One region of the Pseudonocardia sp. T1-2H genome, then DNA from elsewhere that is predicted to be linked to it. Evidence: riboswitches for the same ligand, from Rfam matches in the RefSeq annotation. Region 1 holds a riboswitch; the other holds the start of a gene.
The links. A riboswitch is a leader RNA that binds a small molecule or an ion and turns the genes downstream of it on or off. The one in region 1 is predicted to bind cobalamin.
Positions count from the first base shown of each region.

Region 1 (11,367 bases):
GAGCTCGGCGACCTGGCCTACCACGCCTCGCGGCGGTCGGGGTTCCGGCACACGGTGCCGCGGATGCTCCAGCAGCTGCTGGACTTCCGCACGCCGCGTCCGAACATGGCGCTCACCGCCCCCGAGCTGCACGCCCTGCCGCCCATGACGTACCTGCACGGCCGGGACGAGGCGTTCCTCCCCTACGTCGCGGCCCGGGTCGCGCTCGCGGTGATCCCGGAGGCGGAGGGCAAGCAGGTCGACGGCGGCCATGTCCCCTGGCTCACGGACCCCACCCCGCTCGTCGCGGCGCTCTGACGCCCGTGTCACTCCCAGCCCGCGCCATGGCTCCACGACGCGAATCCCGGGATCCGCGCGGGCGGGATCAGTCGACGGGTCGCCAGGGGCGCGGGGGCAGGACCGGGAGCCCGCTCGGCGAGCACTGGCCGCCCCGCTCCCCCGCCACCCGGAAGACCAGCCAGCCGAGGAGCGCCGCCAGGATCGAGCCGGCGAGGATGCCGATCTTCGCCTCGCTCTGCAGCAGCGGGTCCTTCAGGGCGAGCTCGGTGACGAACAGCGCCACGGTGAAGCCGATCCCGGCGAGCGTCGCACCACCCGCGAGCTGGCCCCACCGCAGCGTGTCCGGCAACCGGCCGATCCGGGCTCGTAGCGCGATCCAGGTTCCCAGCGTCACGCCGATCGGCTTGCCGACCACGAGGCCGACGACGATCCCCCACGTGATCGGCGAGCCGAGCGCCGCCGTCAGCGTCGTCCGGTCGAGCACCACGCCGGCATTGGCCAGCACGAACATCGGGACGATCACATAGCTGCTCCACGGCTGGATCCTCAGCTGCAGCCGCTCGTTCGGCGAGACCGCCTCGGTCACGGCCGCCTGCGCCGCCAGGGCGCGCGTGGGCGTCGGGTCGACCAGGAAGCTCTTGCCCGCCAACAGCGCGCGGCGCATGTCCTGCCGGCGCGGCGCGTAGGCGTTGACCAGCAGACCGAGCGCGACGCCGACGACGCTCGGATGCACCCCGGACGCCAGGACCGCCACCCACATCACGACGCCGATGGCCGCGTAGAACGGCGTCCGCCAGAACCGCACGAAGCGCAGACCGAGCAGCGCGGCGAACAGCACCAGCGCTCCCATGAGCGCGGCCACGTTCACCCGCTCGGTGTAGAAGAACGCGATCGCGAGGACGGCGCCGATGTCGTCGACGATCGCCAGGGCCAGCAGGAACACCCGCAGCTGGTCCGGGCACCGCGGCCCGACGAGGGCGAGCACGCCGAGCAGGACGGCGGTGTCCGTGGAGATCGCGATGCCCCACGCGTTCTGGCCCTCGCCGCCGTAGTTGAACAGCAGGAAGAGCAGCGCGGGCACGCACAGGCCGCCGACCGCTGCCATCGCCGGGGTCGCGACGGCGCGGAAGCCCCGCAGCTCGCCGAGCGTCATCTCCCGGGAGATCTCCAGGCCGACGCTGAAGAAGAACAGCACCATCAGCCCGTCGTTGACCCAGTGCCGCAGGTCGAGCGCGAGCTCGGCGCCACCCAGGGCCATCGCGAGCCGGGTGTGCCAGAACTCCTCGTAGGACGGACCGAGGTTCGCCCACACCAGCGCGAACGCGGCCGCGCTGATCAGGAGCACCGCCGACCCGGATTCGGTGCGCAGGAACTGCCGCGCGGCACGAGACAGCTCCCCGCGCTCCGTTAATGTCGTCACCACGGCCACCGCGACATCGTGCCCCACCGCCGCCGGTCGCCGGGCCCGCCGACCCGACGAGTGCGAGGAGCCCACGATCAGCAGTCAGCTGGACCCGCAGATCGGGCCCTACGACCACCTGCAGGGTGAGGCGGGCGCCGAGCTTCTCCCTCGTCGAGTACGGGGACTTCGAGTGCCCCTACTGCCGCGAGGCCGCACCCGTGATCGAGAAGGTGCGCGAGGAGCTGGGCGACCGGCTGATGTTCGCCTTCCGGCACTTCCCGCTGTTCGAGCTGCATCCGCACTCCCTCGCGGCGGCGTGCGCGGCCGAGGCGGCGTCGGTCTACGGGCGCTTCTGGCCGATGCACGCCCGCCTCTACGCCCCGGGCCCGCCCCGGCTGACCCAGCGGGACCTGCGCGAGCATGCCGAGGCGATCGGGATGGACAACCCGGACAAGGCGATCTGGCCCGCCAGCCAGAACTTCGAGGACCGGGTGGAGGCGGACTTCAACTCGGGCGTGCGCAGCGGCGTGCGCGGGACGCCCACCCTGTTCGTCAACGGCGAGCAGTACCGCGGCCCCGTCTCCGTCGACGCCCTGCTGGACGCGCTCACCTCCTGAACCCGGACTGTCGGTCCCCCGGTGAAGAATGGGTCCGTGCGGTGGGTGTTGCATCTCGACATGGACGCGTTCTTCGCGTCGGTCGAGCAGCTGACCCGCCCGACGCTCGCGGAGCGGCCCGTCCTCGTCGGCGGCACCGGCGGGCGCGGCGTCGTCGCCGGAGCGAGCTACCAGGCGCGGGTGTTCGGGGTGCGCTCGGCGATGCCGATGGGCCAGGCCCGGCGGCGCTGCCCGCACGCCACCGTCCTCCCGTCCCGGTTCGAGCTCTACAAGACGATCTCCGGCGAGGTCATGGCCGTCCTCGGCGAGGCCGCCCCGGTGCTCGAGCCGGTGTCCCTGGACGAGGCGTTCCTGGAGCCTCCCGCCCTGGTCGGGGCCTCACCGGCGGAGGTGCGCGAGTTCGGCACGGCGCTGCGGGCGGCGGTGCGCGAGCGGACCGGGCTGCCCGCGTCCGTCGGGGCGGGCTCGGGCAAGCAGGTCGCCAAGATCGCGTCCGAGCTGGCGAAGCCGGACGGGCTGCGGGTCGTCGCGGCCGAGGAGGAACGCGCGGTGCTCGACCCGCTGCCGGTGCGGTCACTCTGGGGCATCGGGCCGGTGGCCGAGGCGTCGCTGCGCAAGGTCGGCGTCGAGACGATCGGTGGCCTCGCGGCGATGGACCTGCGCGAGGTCACGGGCGTGCTCGGCTCCGCGGTGGGCACCGAGCTGCACCGGCTCGCCCGCGGGATCGACGAGCGGCCGGTCGCGCCGCGCGGCGCCGCCAAGCAGATCAGCGCGGAGACCACCTTCGAGCACGACCTGACGGCGATGCGCGACGTCCTGCACCATGTCGCCCGGATGACGGCGGCGGCGCACCGCAGGCTGGTCGTCGACGGGCGGGCGGCGCGCACGGTCACGGTGAAGGCCCGCAACGCGGACTTCACCACCGCCAGCCGCTCGGAGACCACGGCCTACGCCAGCACGGACCTGGGCGCGCTCACCGCCGTCGCGCAGCGGCTGGCCGAGGCCGCGGTGCCCGAGGGCGGTGTCCGGCTGGTCGGGGTGTCGCTGTCCGGGCTGGGCGAGACTCCCCCGCCGACGCTGTTCGAGGCGCTCCCGGCGTTCGAGGGGCCGCCGGTGAACGACCCGGACGAGGCCGGGGACGTGCCGGTGACCGTCGACGAGCCCGGGGTGGCGCCCGGCGGGCGGCACGCCCCGCCGGATCCGGACGCGCCCTGGCGGGCGGGCGACGACGTGGCGCACGCCGAGTACGGGCACGGCTGGGTGCAGGGCGCCGGGCACGGCCGGGTCACCGTCCGGTTCGAGACGCGGGCCACGGGGCCGGGGCCGGCCCGGACGTTCGCGTCGGACGATCCCGCGCTGAGCCGGGCGGACCCGCACGCGAGCTGGCGGACGGACTGAGCTCGTCGGCCCGACCGGCCGCAAACCGCGGCGGCGCCCGGACCGGCGAGGCTCAGGCGGAGAGGCGTCCGTCGAGCCGTTCCCCCGCCGGCACGGCCTCGGTGCTCCGCGGAACGGGCAGCGGGATCGCCGGTGTGGGCCCGGTGATCTCCGCGGCCACGGCGGCGAGCCGCGAGCCGTCGCACCAGGGTGCCCCCACCCGCAGCGTCGTGAGCGCGAGCGCCACGCCCGAGGCCGAGGCGATCGCGCCGCAGCGTTCGAGCAGCTCGGCCCGGGCCCGGTCCCCGGCGCACCAGGCGGTGGCGAGGGTCCGCGCGAGCCGGACGAAGCCCTGCAGGTCCGCGGTCTCGCCAGGGACCGACGAGGGCAGCAGGGAGGGCTCCCGCAGCCAGACCCGGCCGTCGCAGCCGATCACGACCGCCGCGGGCCCGACGGCACCGTGCACCGTGCCGTCCGCCTGCCGCGCCAGCAGATCCCGCCCGACCGCACGCAGCACGACCGCGGCCTCACCCGCACCGAGCACCGGCCCCCGGGCCAGCAGGCGCTCGAGCACCACACCGTTCATGACCGATCTCCCTCGCCTTCGAGAGGTTCTCGAACGTCCGAGGTGAGATGTTACCGGGCGGTATGGGAGGTCAGGCGTCCTTGTCCGCGACGCCCGCCGCGTCGAAGGTCGCGACGTCCGCGAGCGCCCGCGCCGCGCCCTGCACGACGGGCAGCGCGAGCAGGGCGCCCGTGCCCTCGCCCAGGCGCATCCCGAGGTCGAGCAGCGGGGTGAGCCCGAGGTGCGCGGTGGCGAGCCGGTGGCCGGGCTCGGCAGACCTGTGACCGGCGACACAGTAGCCGATCGAGTGCGGCGCGAGGACCGAGGCGACGAGTGCCGCCGCGCCGGCGTTGACGCCGTCGAGGATCACCGGGACCCGCAGCGCCGCGCCGCCCAGGATCAGCCCGGCGAGGCCCGCGTGCTCGAGCCCACCGAACGCGGCGAGCAGCCCCATCCCGTCGGTGGGGTCCGGGCCGTGTCGTTCCAGGGCCCGGCGCACGACGTCGGTCTTGCGGGTGAGCGTCTCGTCGTCGATCCCGGTGCCGCGGCCGGTCGCCTCGGCGGGATCGGCGCCGGTGACCGTGCAGATCAGCGCGGCCGCGGCGGTGGTGTTCGCGATGCCCATGTCCCCGGTGACGAGGCAGCGGTTGCCCGCGGCGACGAGGTCCCGGGCGGTCTCGATGCCGGCCTCGACGGCCTGTCGCGCCTGCTCGCGGGTCAGCGCCGGGCCTGCCGTCATGTCCGCGGTGCCCCGGGCGACCTTGCGCGGCAGCAGGCCGGGCACGGGGTCCAGGTCCGCGGCCACCCCGACGTCGACGACGCAGACCTCGGCCCCGAGCTGCCGCGCGAACGCGTTCACGACGGCCCCGCCGGCCAGGAAGTTCGCCACCATCTGCCCGGTGACCTCCTGTGGCCACGGCGTGACGCCCTGGGCGTGGACGCCGTGGTCCCCGGCGAACACGGCGACGGCCGCGGGCTCCGGAACGGGCGGCGGGCAGCTGCCCGCGATCCCCGCGAGGTCGACGGCCAGGTCCTCGACCCTGCCGAGCGAGCCGCGCGGCTTGGTCATCCGGTCCAGTCGGTCCCGGGCCGCCGCGCGCGCCTCGGCGTCCGGCGGCCGGATCGCGGCGACCGTCTCCTCGAGCAGGTCCACCGGCTCCTCGCCGGGCAGCGCACGGTGCCCGAAGCGCTCCGAGTGCACCGCCCAGGCCAGCGGGCGGCGCCGCGCCCAGCCGGCCGTCGCGAGCTCGGGCTCGTCCGGGAACTCGCGGACGTGCCCGAGGCACAGGTACGCGATGACGTCGAGGTGCGCCGGGATGCCGAGCAGCGTGCGCAGCTCGCCGAGCCCGGCGTCGTCGAAGAAGCTGACCCAGCCGACCCCGAGGCCCTCGGCCCGCGCGGCGAGCCACAGGTTCTGCACGGCGAGCGCCGCGGAGTACGGGCCCATCGTCGGCTGGGTGAAGCGGCCGAGGGTGTGCCGGCCGCCGCGCGTCGGGTCGCAGGTGACGACGACGTTGACCGGGGTGTCCAGGATCGCCTCGATCTTCACCGTGCGGAACGCCTCGGCGCGGGCCCGGGGCAGCGACGCGGCGTAGGCGTCGCGCTGGGCGGCGACGAGGGCGTGCACCCGCTCGCGGACGCCGCGGTCCCGGACGAGCAGGAAGTCCCAGGGCTGGGAGAAGCCGACGCTCGGGGCGGCGTGCGCGGCCTGCAGCACCCGGTGCAGGGCCGCGTCGTCGACCGGCTCGTCGGGGAGGAACCCGGTGCGGACGTCGCGGCGGCCGTTGACGACGTCGTAGAAGTTCGGCACGTCGGCGGTCACCAGGGCAGCGGGGTCAGGCGCGGGGGCACGATGGACACCCCGGGGACGGTACGGACCGTGAGCCCGGGGACCGCGACCCGCAGGCCGTCCGCGACCGCGGTGAACGCCGGATGGTCCGCCGGGTCGCCGGGGACGGCGAGCACGGCCGTCGAGCCGGGGCTCAGGCGGAACCAGTCCTCGATCACCGGCACCGACCCGGCGAGACCGGTAATACGCTCGACCCGCCAGGCCTCGGTGTAGAAGAAGAGCGTCGACTCCGCCGGCACCGCCGGGACGAACACGACGTCCGCCGCGGCCAGCACGTCCGCCGCCTCCGGGGCGAGCGACTCGGGCTCCCCGGGTCCGACGCCCAGCACCACCAACACAGCATTGTTCCGACCGTCGCCGGTCATCCTGGCCTCCTCGAGGGTCCGCGCCCTCCTCCGTCGACACCGTGCGACGGCCGGAGTGTCCTGGCTCCCGGATCGGCGTCTCGTCCCCGGCCTTCCCGCCGGTGTTGCGGCAGTGGCCACGCAGGTGGGGACGCACTCCCCGGTGACAGTGGCGGGACCGCCCCGGACTCGCACCGGGTTCCTCCACTGCCGTCGTGCGTCGAGACCATCACGCGGACGGCCCGGGGTCAAGCCGTCAGGCCCCCGCGGTGAGCCCCGCCACCGGCCCGATGACCACGATCGCGGGCGGGCTGATCTCGTGCTCCGCGACCTGCTGCGCCACGGTGGCGAGCGTCGCCCGGACCGTCCGCTGGATGCGCGTGGTGCCGTCCTGGATCACCGCGACCGGGGTGTCCGCGGGGCGCCCGTGCTCCACCAGTGACGCCGCGAAGAGCCCGATCCGCTCGACCGCCATCATCAGCACGACCGTGCCCTTCATCCGGCCGAGAGCGGGCCAGTCCACGAGGCTGCGCGGGTCGTCCGGGGCGACGTGCCCGGACACCACGACAATCTCGTGCGCGACGCCGCGGTGGCTGACCGGGATCCCGGCGACGGCCGGCGCGGCGAACGCGCTGGTGATGCCGGGGACGACCGTGACGGGCACCCCGGCCTCGCTGCAGGCGATGACCTCCTCGAAGCCGCGGCCGTAGACGAACGGGTCCCCGCCCTTGAGCCGGACGACGAACCTCCCGGCCCTGGCGTGCTCGACCAGCAGCTCGTTGATCCGCTGCTGGGCCATCGCGCGGCCGTAGGGGATCTTGGAGGCGTCGATGACCTCGACGTGCGGGCCCAGCTCGTCGAGCAGGTCCCGCGGGCCGAGCCGGTCCGCGACGACGACGTCCGCGCGGGACAGCAGCCGCCGGCCGCGGACGGTGATCAGCTCCGGGTCGCCGGGGCCGCCGCCGACCAGCGCGACGCCGGGCAGCACCGGGTCCGCGGAGTCGTTCACGACCCCGGACTGCAGCGCCTCGACCAGCGCGGTGCGCACGACGGACGAGCGGCGGTGCCGGCCGCGGGCGAGGACGCCGACGGTCAGCCCGTCGAACTCGCCGGTGGCGGGGGTGACGGCGGTGCCCTTCGACCCGTCGTCCGCGCGGACGCAGAAGATCCGGTTGCGCTCGGCCTCCGCGCCGACGGCCAGGTTCACCGTCGGGTCGTTCGTGCAGGCGACGACGTACCAGGCGCCGTCGAGGTCCCCGACCTCGTAGCGGCGCTCGGTCCAGGTGAGCTCCCGGGCGGACGCCATGCCCTCGACCGCCGGGGTGACCTCGGGCGACACGACCTCGACGACGGCGCCGGCCGCGATCAGCCGGGTGACGCGGCGTTGCGCGACCTGCCCACCCCCGACCACGACGACGCGGCGTCCGGCCAGGTCGAGGCCGACGAGGTACTGGTCGTGCTCGCTCACATCAGGTCCTTCCCGGGTGTCCACGCCCGGTTCGCGGGGGATGTCTCCGCCGGTGCGGGGGTCCGACTCCCGGATGCGCCCCTCGGTGGGCGCCCGGTCACGGTGGCGGGACCGTCCCGGTGTCGCACCGGGTTCCGCCGCGCCGACTGGGGAGATTCTATCGGCGCTGCTCCGGTGGCCGGAACCCGAACGGCGGAGCGGAAGGAGTGAGCCCGCTGACGTGCCCCGCCCGCTCATGATCACTACGCCGGACCGGTTCCGGCCGCAGGTGGCCGGTACCGGTCCCTCGCGCCGATCATCGCCCGGCGACCGCGACGGCGACCGTCACCCCGTCGCCCCTCGTCTTGGGCACCACCAGCACGGCCCCGGCACCGGCCGTGACCAGCGCGGCGGCCTCGGCGACGCTGGGCGTCCCGACCGCCTCCTCGACCCGTCCGCTGGGCGAGGGCACGACGCAGGCGGCGAGGAGCGGCGCGGGGTGCAGCCGCAGCACCGCCGGCGCGATCGCCTCCCGGATCCCCGGCTCGTCCTTGCCCTCGACGCTCGCGAACAGCGCGTCCCGCAGATCCAGCCCGTACTCGCCCGCGACCTGCTCCAGCACCGCCCGCACCGCCGCCGCGCTCACCCCCCGCCGCGCCCCGATCCCCACCACCTGTGCGCGGCGTTTCGCGCTAGAACGCGAATCGCCGCTCACGACCCCACCTGAGCTGCGGCGACGAACCTCGCGACGGCACCGGGGTTGCCGGCGGGATGCGTGTGCAGGAACGACGCGTGGGCCCCGCCGTGGACGAAGCCCTCCGGTTCGGCGCCCCGCCAGCCCCAGGCCGGCCGCTCGCCGGCGCGGGGCGTGACCGCGCAGTGGTGGAACTCGTGCCCGCTCACCCGCTCGCCCGCCGCGAACAGCGCGGACCCGGTGAGCGCGACGGCCTCGCGGTAGCCGAGCGTCAGCCGTCCGGTCATCGCGGCGGAGGCCGGCAGGACGTCGCACATCTCGACGCCGTCGAGGTCCCGGCACAGGTAGAGCAGGCCGCCGCACTCCGCGTGGATCGGCGCGCCCGTCGCGGCGAGCTCGCGGATCGCGGTGCGCAGCGGGGCGTTCCCCCGAGCGCGACGACGTGCTCCTCCGGGAACCCGCCGGGCAGGACCAGCGCGGACGTGCCGTCGGGGAGCTTCTCGTCCCGCAGCGGATCGACGAGGACGACGTCGGCCCCCGCCGCGTCCAGCAGCTCGACGTGCTCGGCGTACCCGAAGCTGAACGCCGCCCCACCGGCCATCGCCACGACCGGGCGGCGGCCCTGCGGTTCACCGGTTCCCGGTGACCACACCTCGCCGCCCGGGAGCGGCTCGGCCACCGCGAGCACCGCGTCGAGGTCGACGTGCTCGGCCACCAGCTCGGCCATCGCGTCCACCGCCGACGTCGCGGCGACCCCGTGCTCCGCGGCGGTCACGAGGCCCAGGTGCCGGGACGGGACCGCCAGCTCCGTGCGCCGGGGCAGTACGCCGAGGACCGGGAGCCCGACCTCGGCGCAGGCGGCACGCAGGACCTCGGCGTGCCGCTCGCTCCCGACCCGGTTCAGCACCACCCCGGCGATCCGGACGGTCGGGTCGAACGAGCGGAACCCGTGCAGCAACGCCGCGACGCTGCGCGACTGCCCCTTGCAGTCCACGACCAGCACCACCGGCGCCCCGACCATCGCCGCGACCTGCGCCGTCGAGCCGTAGCCGTCGGAGACCCGGCCGTCGAAGAGCCCCATGACGCCCTCGATCACCGCGATCTCCGCCCCGCGCGCGCCGTGCCGGACGAGCGGCCCGATCCGCTGCTCCCCGACGAGCACGGGATCGAGGTTCCGCCCCGGGCGGCCGGCGGCGAGGGTGTGGTAGCCGGGGTCGATGTAGTCCGGCCCGATCTTGAACGGCGCGACGGCGGTGCCGCGGCGGGCGAGGGCGGCCATCAGCCCGGTGGCCACGGTGGTCTTCCCCGAGCCGGAGGCCGGCGCGGCGATGACCACGGCTCTCACCACTCGATCCCCCGCTGGCCCTTCTGCCCGGCGTCCATCGGGTGCTTGATCTTCGTCGTCTCCATGACCAGATCCGCGGCCTCGATCAGCTCGGGCGCGGCGTCCCGCCCGGTGATGATCACGTGCTGACGGCCCTCGCGGGCGTCCAGCACCGCGACGACCTCGTGCACGTCGATCCACCCCCACTTGATCGGGTAGGTGAACTCGTCGAGCACGTAGACCTCGTGGACCTGGTTCTCGATCCGCCGCCTGATCTCCGCCCAGCCCTCGACGGCCGCGGCGGCGTGGTCCTCCTCGGTGCCGGCCTTCTTCGACCAGCTCCAGCCGGCACCCATCTTGTGCCACTCGACGGGGCCGCCCTCGCCGGTCTGCTCGTGGACGCGGCCGAGCGCGCGGAACGCCTCCTCCTCGCCGACCTTCCACTTCGCGGACTTGACGAACTGGAACACCCCGATCGACCAGCCCTGGTTCCAGCCGCGCAGCGCGAGCCCGAACGCGGCCGTGGACTTGCCCTTCATCGCGCCCGTGTGGACGACGAGGAGCGGGCGGTTGCGGCGCTGACGCGTGGTCAGGCCGTCCTGCGGCACGGTGGTCACCTGGCCCTGAGGCATGACGTTCTCCCTGGTCGGTCGGGGTCGTGAGTGCCTGGCCTCGCTAGAACGAGGCTAGGCACTCACAGCGGCGGTGAGGGACTCCGCGGTGAGGTCGTCGATGGTGAGCGGGAGGGTGCCCGCGGCCCGCGCGACCTTCCCGGCGAGCCCGAGCCGGACGAAGCCGGACTCGCAGTCGACGACGATCGTGTGTGTCCCGTCCGCGGCGAGCAGGCCCGCGGCCCGGCACGCGTCCTCGACGGGGTCGTTGCCCGGCCTGGCGGCGACCGTCGCGCGGCCGTCGGTCAGCAGGACGACGAGCGGGCGGCGCCGGGGGTCCCGGATCCGCTCCACCGCGAGGGTGCGCCGGGCGAGCAGCAGCCCGTCCGCGAGCGGGGTGCGGCCCCCGGTGCGGACGCCGGCCATCCTGACCTGCGCGGTGGGGACACTGGTCGTCGGCGGGAGGACGAGCTCGGCGCCGGACGCCCGGAACGTCACCAGCCCGACCTTGTCCCGCCGCTGGTAGGCGTCCCGCAGCAGCGCCAGCACCGCGCCGGACACCGCGGACATCCGCTTGCGCGCGGCCATCGAACCGGACGCGTCCACGACGAAGAGCACGAGGTTCCCCTCGCGGCCCTCGCGCAGGGCGGCGCGCAGGTCGGCGCGCTGCAGCAGCAGACCCGGACCGGTTCGGCCGCGGGCGCGTTGCGACGGCGCCGCGGCGGCGATCGTCGCGGCGAGGTGCAGGTCCGCGGCCTTGCGCGCCGTCTCGCCGGACGGGCGGACGATCCGGCCCGCATCGGTCCGCGCGCGGGACCGGCGGCCGGGGGCACCGGCGCCCACGCCGGGGATCTCGAA
Region 1 covers NZ_JBBPCL010000001.1:4,074,272-4,085,638, forward strand. Annotated here, with positions in the region: gene WBK50_RS19985 (alpha/beta fold hydrolase) at 1-297, shown strand, start outside; gene nhaA (Na+/H+ antiporter NhaA) at 365-1,699, opposite strand; gene WBK50_RS19995 (DsbA family protein) at 1,825-2,298, shown strand; gene WBK50_RS20000 (DNA polymerase IV) at 2,359-3,696, shown strand; gene WBK50_RS20005 (hypothetical protein) at 3,749-4,261, opposite strand; gene cobT (nicotinate-nucleotide--dimethylbenzimidazole phosphoribosyltransferase) at 4,332-6,062, opposite strand; gene WBK50_RS20015 (SAM-dependent methyltransferase) at 6,059-6,454, opposite strand; cobalamin riboswitch at 6,486-6,679, opposite strand; gene cobA (uroporphyrinogen-III C-methyltransferase) at 6,690-7,901, opposite strand; gene WBK50_RS20025 (cobalamin biosynthesis protein) at 8,197-8,595, opposite strand; partial or broken gene WBK50_RS20030 (cobyrinate a,c-diamide synthase) at 8,592-9,922, opposite strand; gene cobO (cob(I)yrinic acid a,c-diamide adenosyltransferase) at 9,916-10,530, opposite strand; partial or broken gene WBK50_RS20040 (putative cobaltochelatase) at 10,585-11,367, opposite strand, start outside.

Region 2 (11,367 bases), 1.3 Mb from region 1:
CGTTGACGTCGAACACGACGGTGTGCACTGCCATGGGGTGATCGTCGCAGCGGGGCGACGGTGACGCACGACGCCCGACCCGGGCGCCGCGGTCACGTAGGGTTTCCGGGGTTTCGTCGAGAGGTGGAGCACGTGGGCGAGAGTCCGGTCAGGGACACGTTCGTGCAGCGGCAGGGCGCGCGACCGGCGGTCACGGTCGTCGGGATCGGGGCCGACGGGTGGAACGGCCTCGGCGGGTCCGCGCAGGACGCGCTCGCGTCCGCCGAGGTGATCCTCGGCGGGCCGCGGCAGCTGGAGCTGGTCTCCGGGCAGGTCGAGGCGGAGCTGGTGCCGTGGCCGTCGCCGCTGGTCCCGGCCCTGCCCGGGCTGCTGGAGCGCTACTCGGGGCAGCGGCTGTGCGCGCTCGCCTCCGGGGACCCCATGTTCTTCGGCCTCGGCGCCACCCTCGCCCGCACCATCGGGTCCTCGCGGATGCACGTGATCGCGCACCCGTCGTCGGTCACGCTGGCCTGCGCCCGGCTGGGCTGGCCCGCCGAGGACGTCGAGGTGGTCAGCGTCGTCGGCCGGCCGCTGGAGCGGGTGCGCCGTGCGGTTGCCCCCGGTCGCCGGCTGCTCGTGCTCAGCGCGGGCGCGCAGTCCCCGCGGGCGCTCGCCCGCCAGCTCACCGCCGACGGCTACGGCCCCAGCGCCCTGACCGTGCTGGAGCAGCTCGGCGGGCGCAGCGAGCGGATCGAGACCGGTACCGCCGCGACCTGGGCGCACGTGCCGGGGGACGCGCTGAACGTCGTCGCGGTCGAGTGCGAGGCGACCCCGGACGCGACCGTGCTCGGCGAGGTCCCGGGCCTGCCGGACGACGCCTACCTGCACGACGGCCAGCTCACCAAGCGGGAGGTCCGAGCCGTGACGCTCGCGCATCTCGCCCCGCGCCCGGACGAGCTGCTCTGGGACGTCGGCGGGGGCGCCGGGAGCATCGCGATCGAGTGGATGCGCGCGCACCGCACGTGCCGGGCGATCGCGATCGAGTCCAACCCCGGGCGGGCCGCCGGGATCGCCGCGAACGCGGACGCGCTGGGCGTGCCCGCGCTGGAGGTCGTCACCGGCCGGGCACCGGATGCGCTGGCCGGGCTGCCCACCCCGGACGTCGTGTTCATCGGCGGCGGCGTGACCCGCGACGGCGTGTTCGACGCCTGCTGGGCCGCGCTGCCCTCCGGCGGCCGGCTCGTCGCCAACGCGGTGACCGTGGAGGCCGAGACGGTGCTCACCTCGGGCCAGGCGCGGTTCGGCGGTGCGCTGGTGCGGGTGCAGGTGTCCCGCGCCGAGCCGGTCGGCGGGTTCCTGGGTTGGCGACCGAGCATGCCCGTCACGATCTGGAGCGCAGTCAAGCCATGACCGTCCACTTCATCGGCGCAGGTCCGGGCGCCGTCGACCTCCTGACGATCCGCGCCCGGGACCTCATCGCCGCCTCGCCCGTCTGCCTCTACGCGGGCTCGCTCGTGCCGCCGGAGATGCTGGAGATCTGCCCGCCGGACGCCCGGACGGTCGACACCGCGCTCATGACGCTCGGCGAGATCGTCGAGGAGATGGAGCGGGCGCACGCCCACGGGCTCGACGTCGCGCGGCTCGCCTCCGGCGACCCGTCCGTCTTCTCGGCGATGGCCGAGCAGATGCGCCGTCTCGACGCCGCGGGCGTGCCCTACGACGTCTGTCCCGGGGTCCCGGCCTACGCCGCCGCGGCCGCCGCGCTGCGCCGCGAGCTGACCGTCCCGACCGTCGCGCAGACCGTCACCCTCACCCGGATCGCCGCCCGGGCGACCCCGATGCCGGAGGGCGAGTCCCTGGCGGCGCTGGGCACGGCCGGGGGCACGCTCGTGCTGCACCTGGCGGTCCACCGGATCGACGAGCTGGTCAAGGAGCTCGTCCCGACCTACGGGACGGACTGCCCCGCGGCCGTCGTCGCGTACGCGTCGCGCGAGCACGAGATCGTCCTGCGCGGGCGGCTCGACGACATCGCGCACGCGGTGCACGACGCCGGCATCGAGCGGACCGCCGTCGTGATCGTCGGGCCCGCGCTGGCGGCGGAGCAGTTCCCGGACAGCCACCTCTACTCCGACACCCGATGCCGCTGACCTGTGCGCGCGCAGCCTCGCCGGAACCGGTCTGCGTCCGCACGAACCCGGCTGACCTGCGATGACGGGCCCACGGGTCCTCGTCCTGGGCGGGACCTCCGACGCCCGTGGGCTCGCGACGCTGCTGGACGGGCGGGCACGGGTCACGTCGTCGCTGGCCGGGCGCGTGCGCGAGCCGGTGCTGCCGCCGGGGGAGGTGCGGATCGGCGGGTTCGGCGGCGTGCCGGGCCTGATCGAGTACCTGCGGGAGTCCGGGACCGACGTGATCGTCGACGCGACCCACCCCTTCGCGGCGCAGATGACCGCACACGCGGCGGCGGCGTCCCGCGCGACGGGGATCCCACTGGTCCTGCTGCGCCGCCCCGGGTGGGCGGTGGATCCGGGCTGGACGTGCGTGCCCTCCCTGGCTGCGGCGGCGGCGGTCCTCCCGGGGCTCGGGCGCCGGATCTTCCTCACCACCGGTCGTCAGGACCTGGCGACCTTCGCGGGCCTCGACGACCTCTGGTTCCTCGTCCGCTCCGTCGACCCGCCGTCCGGCCCGACACCGCGGCGCATGTACGCCGTCCTCGACCGCGGCCCGTTCACCGTCGAGGGCGAGCTGGCCCTGATGCGGGAGCACGCGATCGACGTCCTGGTGACGAAGGACAGCGGCGGCGCCATGACCGCCGCGAAACTCGAGGCGGCCCGCGCCCTGGATCTCCCGGTCGTGATCGTCAGCCGGCCGCCGCTCCCACCCGGCTTCGTGCACGTCCGAACCCCCGGTGAGTGCGTAGCCCTTCTAGAACGGGGCTACGCGCTCACGACCCCGCCCGAGCTGGGATAACTGCGCGGGGTGAAGACGGTCGTGCGGCCGTTGCGGATGACCACCCGGGTCGTGGACGAGCCGATGATCAGCAGGGTGCGCATGTCGACCTGCTCCGGGTCCAGGTCCGCCAGTGTGGTGACGGTGATCCGCTCGCCGGCCCCCCCGACGTCCCGGCCGAGGACCACCGGGGTCTGCGGGGCGCGGTGCTCCAGCAGGACGTCGCGGGCCGCGCCGACCTGCCACGGGCGGGCCTTCGAGCGCGGGTTGTAGATCGCGATCGCGAGGTCCGCCTTCGCTGCCGCGGCCAGCCGGGCCGCCACGACGTCCCAGGGCTTGAGCCGGTCGGACAGCGAGATCATCGCGTAGTCGTGCCCCAGCGGGGCCCCGACGGCCGCGGCGACGGCCTGGGCCGCGGTCAGCCCGGGCAGCACCCGCACCGGGACGCCCAGGTACTTCTCCCCCGACGCCACCTCGAGCACCGCGGTCGCCATCGCGAAGACGCCCGGGTCGCCGGCGCTCACGACGGCCACCGACCGGCCCGACGCGGCCAGGTCCAGCGCGTGCGCGGCCCGCTCGGCCTCGACGCGGTTGTCGCTGGCGTGCCGGGTCTGCCGGGGGTTCGGCGGGACGCGATCGAGGTAGGGCCCGTACCCGACGAGATCGTCCGCGGCGGCGAGGGCGGCCGCCACCTGCGGGGTCAGCCAGTCCCGGCCCGCGGGACCGGTGCCGACCACGACGACCTCGCCGGTCCCCGCGCGCGGCTGCTGCACCACCTGCTCACCGACGCGCGGCTGCTCGGACACCTCGTCCGGGACCGAGGAGGCGACCTCGCCCGGCAGCACCGCGAGCGAGAAGTAGGGAACCGACCCGGGGTCGACGTCGGCCAGCCGCCCGGTGCGCTGCCCGTCCATCGTGGCGCGCTCGACGAACCAGGCGTCGTCGAGCTTCCCGGCGTCGGCGAAGGCGCCGCGGACGTTGCCGAAGGTGCGGCCGAGCTTCATGACGGCCGCGGAGTCCGTCTGCGCCAGGCGCCGCGCCAGCTCCTCGCGCGGCAGCGTCCCCGGCAGGATCGTGAGCACCTCGTCCCGCTCCACCAGCGGCTGGCCGAGCGCGGCCGCGGCGGCGCTCACCGAGGTGACCCCCGGGACCACCTCGGCGTGGAAGCGCCCGGCGAGCCGCTTGTGCATGTGCATGTAGGAGCCGTAGAAGAGCGGGTCCCCCTCGGCGAGGAGCACGACGTCCCGGCCCGCCTGCAGGTGTGCCGCGAGGCGTTCGGCGGCCTCGGCGTAGAACTCGTCGATCGCGCCCTGGTAGCCGCCGGGGTGGTCAGTGGTCTCCGTGGTGACCGGGTAGACCAGCGCCTCCTCGATCTGGCCCCCCCGCAGATGCGGCTCGGCGATCCGACGCGCGATCGAGCGGCCGTGCCGCGCGGAGTGGTAGGCGACGACGTCGGCGGCGCCGATCAGCCGGGCAGCCTTGATCGTGACGAGTTCGGGATCGCCGGGGCCGAGGCCCACCCCGTACAGGGTTCCGGGGCGCGGTACTGACATCTCTGGCTACTCCTGCTCGCTGGCCAGCGCGTTCAGCGCGGCGGCGGTGATCGCGGAACCGCCGCGACGGCCGTGCACGACGAGGAACTCCAGGTCGGTGCGCTCGGACAGGGCCTGCTTGGACTCCGCGGCGCCGATGAAGCCGACCGGGATGCCGAGGACCGCGGCGGGCCGGGGCGCGCCGGCGTCGATCATGTCGAGCAGGTGGAACAGGGCCGTCGGCGCGTTCCCGACGGCGACGACGGCGCCGTCGAGCTTGTCCCGCCACAGCTCCAGCGCGGCGGCCGAACGGGTGGTCCCGAGGTCGCGCGCGAGGTCCGGGACCCGGGGATCGCGCAGCGTGCAGAGCACCTCGTTGTCGCACGGCAGCCGGGCCCGGGTGACGCCGGAGGCGACCATCATCGCGTCGCAGAGGATCGGGGCACCGTTGCGCAGTGCCTCGCGCGCCTGCCCGACGACGTCCGCCGAGTAGCCGATGTCCGCGGGGAGATCGACCTGCCCGCACGCGTGGATCATGCGGACGGCCAGGTACGCGACGTCCGGGGGCAGGCCCGTCAGGTCCGCCTCCGCCCGGATCGTGGCGAAGGAACGGCGATAGATCTCGGCGCCGTCGCGGAGGTAGTCGGTGCTCATGGCTGAGTCCTTGCGAGTGCGGTGAGGAGGTCCGGCACGGGTGTGCCGTCGATCGCGTAGCGGCCGTCGGGCCGGGCGACGACGTCGGTGTGCGGTCCGTGCGGCGCGCCGCAGCGTCGCTCGCAGCCGACCACGTGGGCGGTCGTCGTGACCCCCAGCTCGAGGAGCGCTCGGGCGTCCGCCCGGACGTCGGCGTGGGCCTTCGCGCAGCCCGGACGCCCGGCGCAGGCGCTGACGCCGAGGGCGGGGTGGTCGGGGTCGACGACGAGACCGCCGGCGCGCAGGGCGTCGCGGGCGCCCGGCGCGGGGGAGGGGAGGACGATCGTGCGCCACGGGGTGACGATCGCGGGGTCGCTCGTGTCCGCGAGCGCGCGGAGCTGCCCGGCGGACAGCTCCCCGAGCACGGGTGCGACGCCCAGCGCGCGCTCGCCGATCGGCCCGACAGGCGCAGCGTGATCACGATCCGGGGAGCCGGCCCGCCCCGGGACGTCGCTGCCGCTCCCGGCATCGTGATCTTCGTCAAGCGCGGCGGCGATCCGTCCCGGGGCATCGGCAAGCTCCCGGACGCGCCAGGCCTGAACCTCGTCCGCGGCGCGCAGCGTGAGAAACACCTCAGCGGCGGTGAGCAGCAGCCCGGGCGCGTCCTGCCGGCTGGCCCTCACGTCCGTCGTCACCCCCGCGACCTGCAGGAACCCTTCCGACGGATCCGTGGCGACCCAGCACAGGTCCGGCTCCTCCGCCGCCACGTCCCCCGCCCGTCGTCGAAGGCGAAGAGGATCCGGCCCGGCAGCGAGGCGAGGCCCGGACGTGTGCACAGGCCCTCGTCGAAGGCGGAGGCGAGCCCCCGAACGTCCGCCAGACCGCCGTGCAGACCGCTCAGCGGAGAGGCCAGGACGTTCCGCACGCGCTCGTGCGAGGGGGCGGGGACGAGACCGGCGTCGACCAACCGGGAGACCAGCCGCGGATCGTCCCGGTCGAGGCCCCTGAGCTGCAGGTTCCCCCGCGACGTCAGGTGCGCCGCGCCGTCGCCGAGATCCTCCGCGCAGGAGGCCAGCACCCGGAGCTGGGCCGCCGTCACGACCCCGCCCGGCAGCCGGACGCGGGCGAGCGCGCCGTCGGCCGCGTCGTGCGGCGCGAGGACGCCGGGACAGGCGTCGGCGCGGGTCCGGACCGGGAGGGGCACGGGGTCACTGTAAACACGCCCCGTCGGCTTGACGCGCGGTCAGCTCGTTGCGGACAGTGGTCTGCGACAACCACATAGGGCGCGTGGGTCCAGGAAGCCGGTGCGAGTCCGGCGCGGTCCCGCCACTGTCACCGGGGAGCGAACCCCGCCACACGCCACTGGTCCGCGAGGGTCGGGAAGGCCGGGGCGAGCACCGATCCGGGAGCCAGGACACTGCCCCACGCACCTGTGCGCGCCCGCGCGCACGACCGTTCTGACCTGGGACGAGGATCCCGAGGAAGGCTGTAGCTGTGACGTGCTGTGCCGCGCGCCGGGAGTGCTCCCGGTGATCCTGCTCCTCTCGACGTCCGACACGGACCTGCTCTCGGCCCGCGCCTCGGACGCGGACTACCGGCTCGCCAACCCCAACCGCGTGCTGCTCGACGAGCTCCCGGCCATGGCGGCCGAGGCGGACGTCGTGGTCGTCCGGGTGCTCGGCGGCTACCGGTACTGGGAGGAGGGGCTGGACGTCCTGCGCCGCTCCGACACCCCGCTCGTCGCGCTCGGCGGCGAGATGGCGCCGGACGCCGAGATGATGGCGCTGTCGTCGGTCCCCGCGGGCGTCGCGGCGGAAGCGCACACCTACCTCGCGCAGGGCGGCACGGACAACCTCGCACAGCTGCACGCGTTCCTCAGCGACACCGTCCTGCTCACCGGTGAGGGCTTCGCGCCGCCGGTCGCGCTGCCGGAGTGGGGGGTCCTCGAGCGGCCCGCCGCCGAGATCGACGGGCCGACCGTCGCGGTGCTCTTCTACCGTGCCCAGCAGATCGCCGGGAACACCGCCTACATCGAGGCGCTCTGCCGGGCGATCGAAGCCAAGGGAGCGCGGCCGCTCCCGATCTTCTGCGCGTCGCTGCGGCAGGCCCCGGCCGCGCTGCTGGACACGCTCCGGGACGCCGACGCCATGATCGTCACGGTGCTCGCGGCGGGCGGCACCAAGCCCGCCTCGGCGCAGGCCGGCGGCGAGGACGAGGAGTGGGACGTCGCCGAGCTCGCCGCGCTCGACGTCCCGATCCTGCAGGGTCTGTGCCTCACCTCCAGCCGCGCCACCTGGGAGGACAACGACGACGGGCTGTCTCCGCTGGACGTCGCCACGCAGGTCGCGGTCCCGGAGTTCGACGGCCGGCTGATCACCGTCCCGTTCTCGTTCAAGGAGATCGACGCGGACGGGCTCAGCGTCTACGTGCCCGATCACGAGCGCGCGCTCCGGGTCGCCGGGATCGCCGTGCGGCACGCGCTGCTGCGGCGCATCCCGAACGCGGACAAGAAGATCGTGCTGATGCTGAGCGCGTACCCGACCAAGCATGCGCGCATCGGCAACGCCGTCGGGCTGGACACGCCGGCCAGCACCGTCGCCCTGCTGAAGGCCATGGACGAGGCGGGCTACGACGTCGGCGAGTTCCCGGGCGTCACGGCGCAGGACGGCGACGCGCTGATCCACGCGCTCATCGAGGCGGGCGGGCAGGACCCGGACTGGCTCACCGAGGAGAAGCTCGCGGGCAACCCGATCCGCATCTCCGCGGTGCAGTACCGGCGCTGGTTCGACACCCTGCCCGAGGATTTGCGCGCGGGCGTCGAGGAGCACTGGGGACCCGCGCCCGGCGAGCTCTACGTGCAGGACGGGGACATCGTCGTGGCGGCGCTCCGTTCGGGGAACGTCACGCTGATCGTGCAGCCGCCGCGCGGGTTCGGCGAGAACCCGGTCGCGATCTACCACGACCCGGACCTGCCGCCGTCGCACCACTACCTGGCGGCCTACCGCTGGCTCGCCGCGCCGGTGAGCGACGGGGGGTTCGGCGCCGACGCCGTCGTGCACATCGGCAAGCACGGCAACCTCGAGTGGCTGCCCGGCAAGACGCTCGGGATGAGCGCCTCCTGCGGCACCGACGCCGCGCTCGGCGACCTGCCCCTGATCTACCCCTTCCTGGTCAACGACCCGGGCGAGGGCACGCAGGCCAAGCGCCGGGCGCACGCCACGCTCGTCGACCACCTGATCCCGCCGATGGCCCGCGCCGAGACCTACGGGGACATCTCCCGCCTCGAGCAGCTCCTCGACGAGCACGCGAACATCTCCGCGCTGGACCCGGGCAAGCTGCCGGCGATCCGCCAGCAGATCTGGACGCTGATGCAGGCGGCCAAGCTGGACCACGACCTCGGGCTGTCCGAGCGCCCGCACGAGGCCGAGTTCGACGACTTCCTGTTACACGTCGACGGCTGGCTGTGCGAGATCAAGGACGTCCAGATCCGCGACGGTCTGCACGTCCTCGGGCTCGCGCCGACCGGGGACACCCGGGTGGACCTCGTCCTCGCGATGCTGCGGGCCCGGCAGATGTGGGGCGGCGAGCAGAACGTGCCCGGCCTGCGCGAGGCGCTCGGGCTCGTCGAGGACGGGAGCGAGCAGAAGGCCAGGGTCGACGAGGTGGAGGCCCTCGCACACGCCCTCGTCGCGGACATGGAGGCTGCCGCCTGGGATGCCGGCGCCGCGCCGGGGATCGTCGCGTCCCGACTCGCGCGGGCCCAGACCGCGACTCGCGCGGGCCGTGACCCCGACTCGCGCGGTCTCACACCCCGACTCGCGGGGTCGCAGATCGCGACTCGCGGGGATGGCGCCGAGACCCCCGCGAGTCGGGGTCTCGCGCCGCCCGAGTCGGGGTCTGTGGCCGGGTCCGGCGTCGCCGAAACGGTGGAGACGATCCTGCGGTTCGCCGCCGACGAGGTGATCCCGCGGCTCGCGGAGACCTCGCAGGAGATCGCGCGGGTGCTGCACGCGCTGAACGGCGGGTTCATCCCGGCCGGTCCCTCCGGCTCACCGCTGCGCGGGCTGATCAACGTGCTCCCGACCGGCCGGAACTTCTACTCCGTCGACCCGAAGGCCGTCCCGTCGAAGCTCGCCTGGGAGACCGGGCTGGCGATGGCGGAGTCGCTGGTCGAGCGGTACCGCAGCGACCACGACGGGGAGTACCCGCGCTCCGTCGGCCTGTCCGTCTGGGGCACCAGCGCGATGCGGACGAGCGGCGACGACGTCGCGGAGGTCTTCGCGCTGCTCGGCGTCCGGCCGGTCTGGGACGAGGCCAGCCGCCGGGTCACCCGGCTCGAGGTGATCGACCTCGACGAGCTGGGCCGCCCGCGCATCGACGTCACGGTCCGCATCTCCGGTTTCTTCCGGGACGCGTTCCCGCACGTCCTGGCCCTGCTCGACGACGCGGTGCAGCTCGTCGCGAACCTCGACGAGACCGCCGAGCAGAACTTCGTGAAGGCCCACGTCACGCTCGACGAGCAGCGCACCGGCGACCGGCGGCGCGCCACCACGCGGATCTTCGGCTCCAAGCCGGGGACCTACGGGGCGGGCCTGCTCCAGCTCGTCGACTCCCGGAGCTGGCGCGACGATGCCGACCTCGCCGAGGTCTACACGACCTGGGGCGGCTACGCCTACGGCCGTGGGCTCGACGGCGCGCCCGCCCGCGACGACATGGAGACCGCCTACCGGCGGATCACGGTGGCGGCGAAGAACACCGACACCCGCGAGCACGACATCGCGGACTCCGACGACTACTACCAGTACCACGGCGGCATGATCGCCACGGTCCGCGCGCTCACCGGCTCTGCGCCCGAGGCGTACGTCGGGGACTCGACCCGGCCCGAGGCGGTCCGGACCCGGACGCTGCACGAGGAGACCGCGCGCGTCTTCCGGGCGCGGGTGGTGAACCCGCGCTGGATCGAGGCGATGCGCCGCCACGGGTACAAGGGCGCCTTCGAGATGGCCGCGACGGTGGACTACCTGTTCGGCTGGGACGCGACCACCGGCGTCGTCGCCGACTGGCAGTACGAGAAGCTCAGCGAGACCTACGTCCTGGACCCGGACAACCGCAAGTTCCTCTCCGAGTCCAACCCGTGGGCGCTGCACGGCATGGCCGAACGCCTGCTCGAGGCCGCGGAGCGCGGGCTGTGGGAGGCGCCGGAGCAGGCCACTCTGGACGCGCTGCGGCAGGCCTACCTGGAGACCGAGGGCGACCTCGAGGAGGAGTAGCCCGCAGGGGCGGCCGAGGCGGGGGAGCGGCCCTCGGTGCTTGACGGATTCGGTGTCGATCGAAATAGTTCAGATCGACAGTAAGACTCTCGACGAGGGAGCCGCCGTGCCGACCTACGCCTTCCGCTGTCCGCGTTGCGGCGAGTTCGACCTGGTCCGGCCCATGGCCGACGCCGGTGCGCCCGCGTCCTGCCCGGAGTGCGCGGCCCCGGCCCGCCGGGTGTTCGGCGCGCCGGCCCTGCGCTCCCTCGACCCCGGGATGCGCCGGGCGCTGGACACGAGCGCCGCGAGCGCGGACGCGCCGGCCGTCGTCGGCGGGGTCCCCGGGCGCAGCCGGCAGGCGATCCCGACGAGCACCGACCCCCGCCACGCCCGTCTTCCCCGTCCCTGATCACACCGCCCGGAGGTCTCAGTGCCCGACGTCGTCTTCTCCGTCGACCAGGCTCGTTCCATGCGGGACCAGGCTGTCCCCGGCCACAACCGCTGGCATCCGGACGTCCCGCCCGCCGTCACCGTCCGCCCGGACTCCACGATCCGTGTCGAGTGCCGGGAGTGGACGGACGGGCAGATCGGCAACAACGACTCCGCGAACGACGTGCGCGACGTGGACCTCACGCACGCGCACATGCTCTCCGGGCCCATCGCCATCGAGGGCGCGGAGCCGGGGGACCTGCTCGTCGTCGACATCCTGGACCTCGGCCCCGTCCCGCAGGAGACCGGTGACTCACCCGGCCAGGGCTGGGGCTACACCGGGATCTTCTCGAAGCAGAACGGCGGCGGGTTCCTCACCGACCGCTTCCCCGACGCGTACAAGGCGATCTGGGACTTCGCCGGGCAGAAGTGCACGTCCCGGCACATCCCGGGGGTCAGCTACACGGGTATCACGCACCCCGGCCTGTTCGGGACGGCGCCGTCGCCCGAGCTCCTCGGCCGGTGGAACGCCCGCGAGCGGGCGCTGATCGCCACGGACCCGGACCGCGTGCCGGCGCTCGCCCTGCCCCCGC
Region 2 covers NZ_JBBPCL010000001.1:2,797,116-2,808,482, forward strand. Annotated here, with positions in the region: gene WBK50_RS13955 (haloacid dehalogenase type II) at 1-34, opposite strand, end outside; gene cbiE (precorrin-6y C5,15-methyltransferase (decarboxylating) subunit CbiE) at 133-1,389, shown strand; gene cobM (precorrin-4 C(11)-methyltransferase) at 1,386-2,126, shown strand; gene WBK50_RS13970 (cobalt-precorrin-6A reductase) at 2,188-2,949, shown strand; gene WBK50_RS13975 (precorrin-2 C(20)-methyltransferase) at 2,916-4,481, opposite strand; gene WBK50_RS13980 (precorrin-8X methylmutase) at 4,488-5,114, opposite strand; gene WBK50_RS13985 (hypothetical protein) at 5,111-5,788, opposite strand; gene WBK50_RS13990 (hypothetical protein) at 5,785-6,297, opposite strand; cobalamin riboswitch at 6,366-6,533, shown strand; gene cobN (cobaltochelatase subunit CobN) at 6,623-10,363, shown strand; gene WBK50_RS14000 (FmdB family zinc ribbon protein) at 10,470-10,754, shown strand; gene fmdA (formamidase) at 10,776-11,367, shown strand, end outside.
Region 2: linked by a shared signal. The riboswitch ahead of cobN (cobaltochelatase subunit CobN) and the one ahead of WBK50_RS20015 (SAM-dependent methyltransferase) in region 1 are both predicted to bind cobalamin.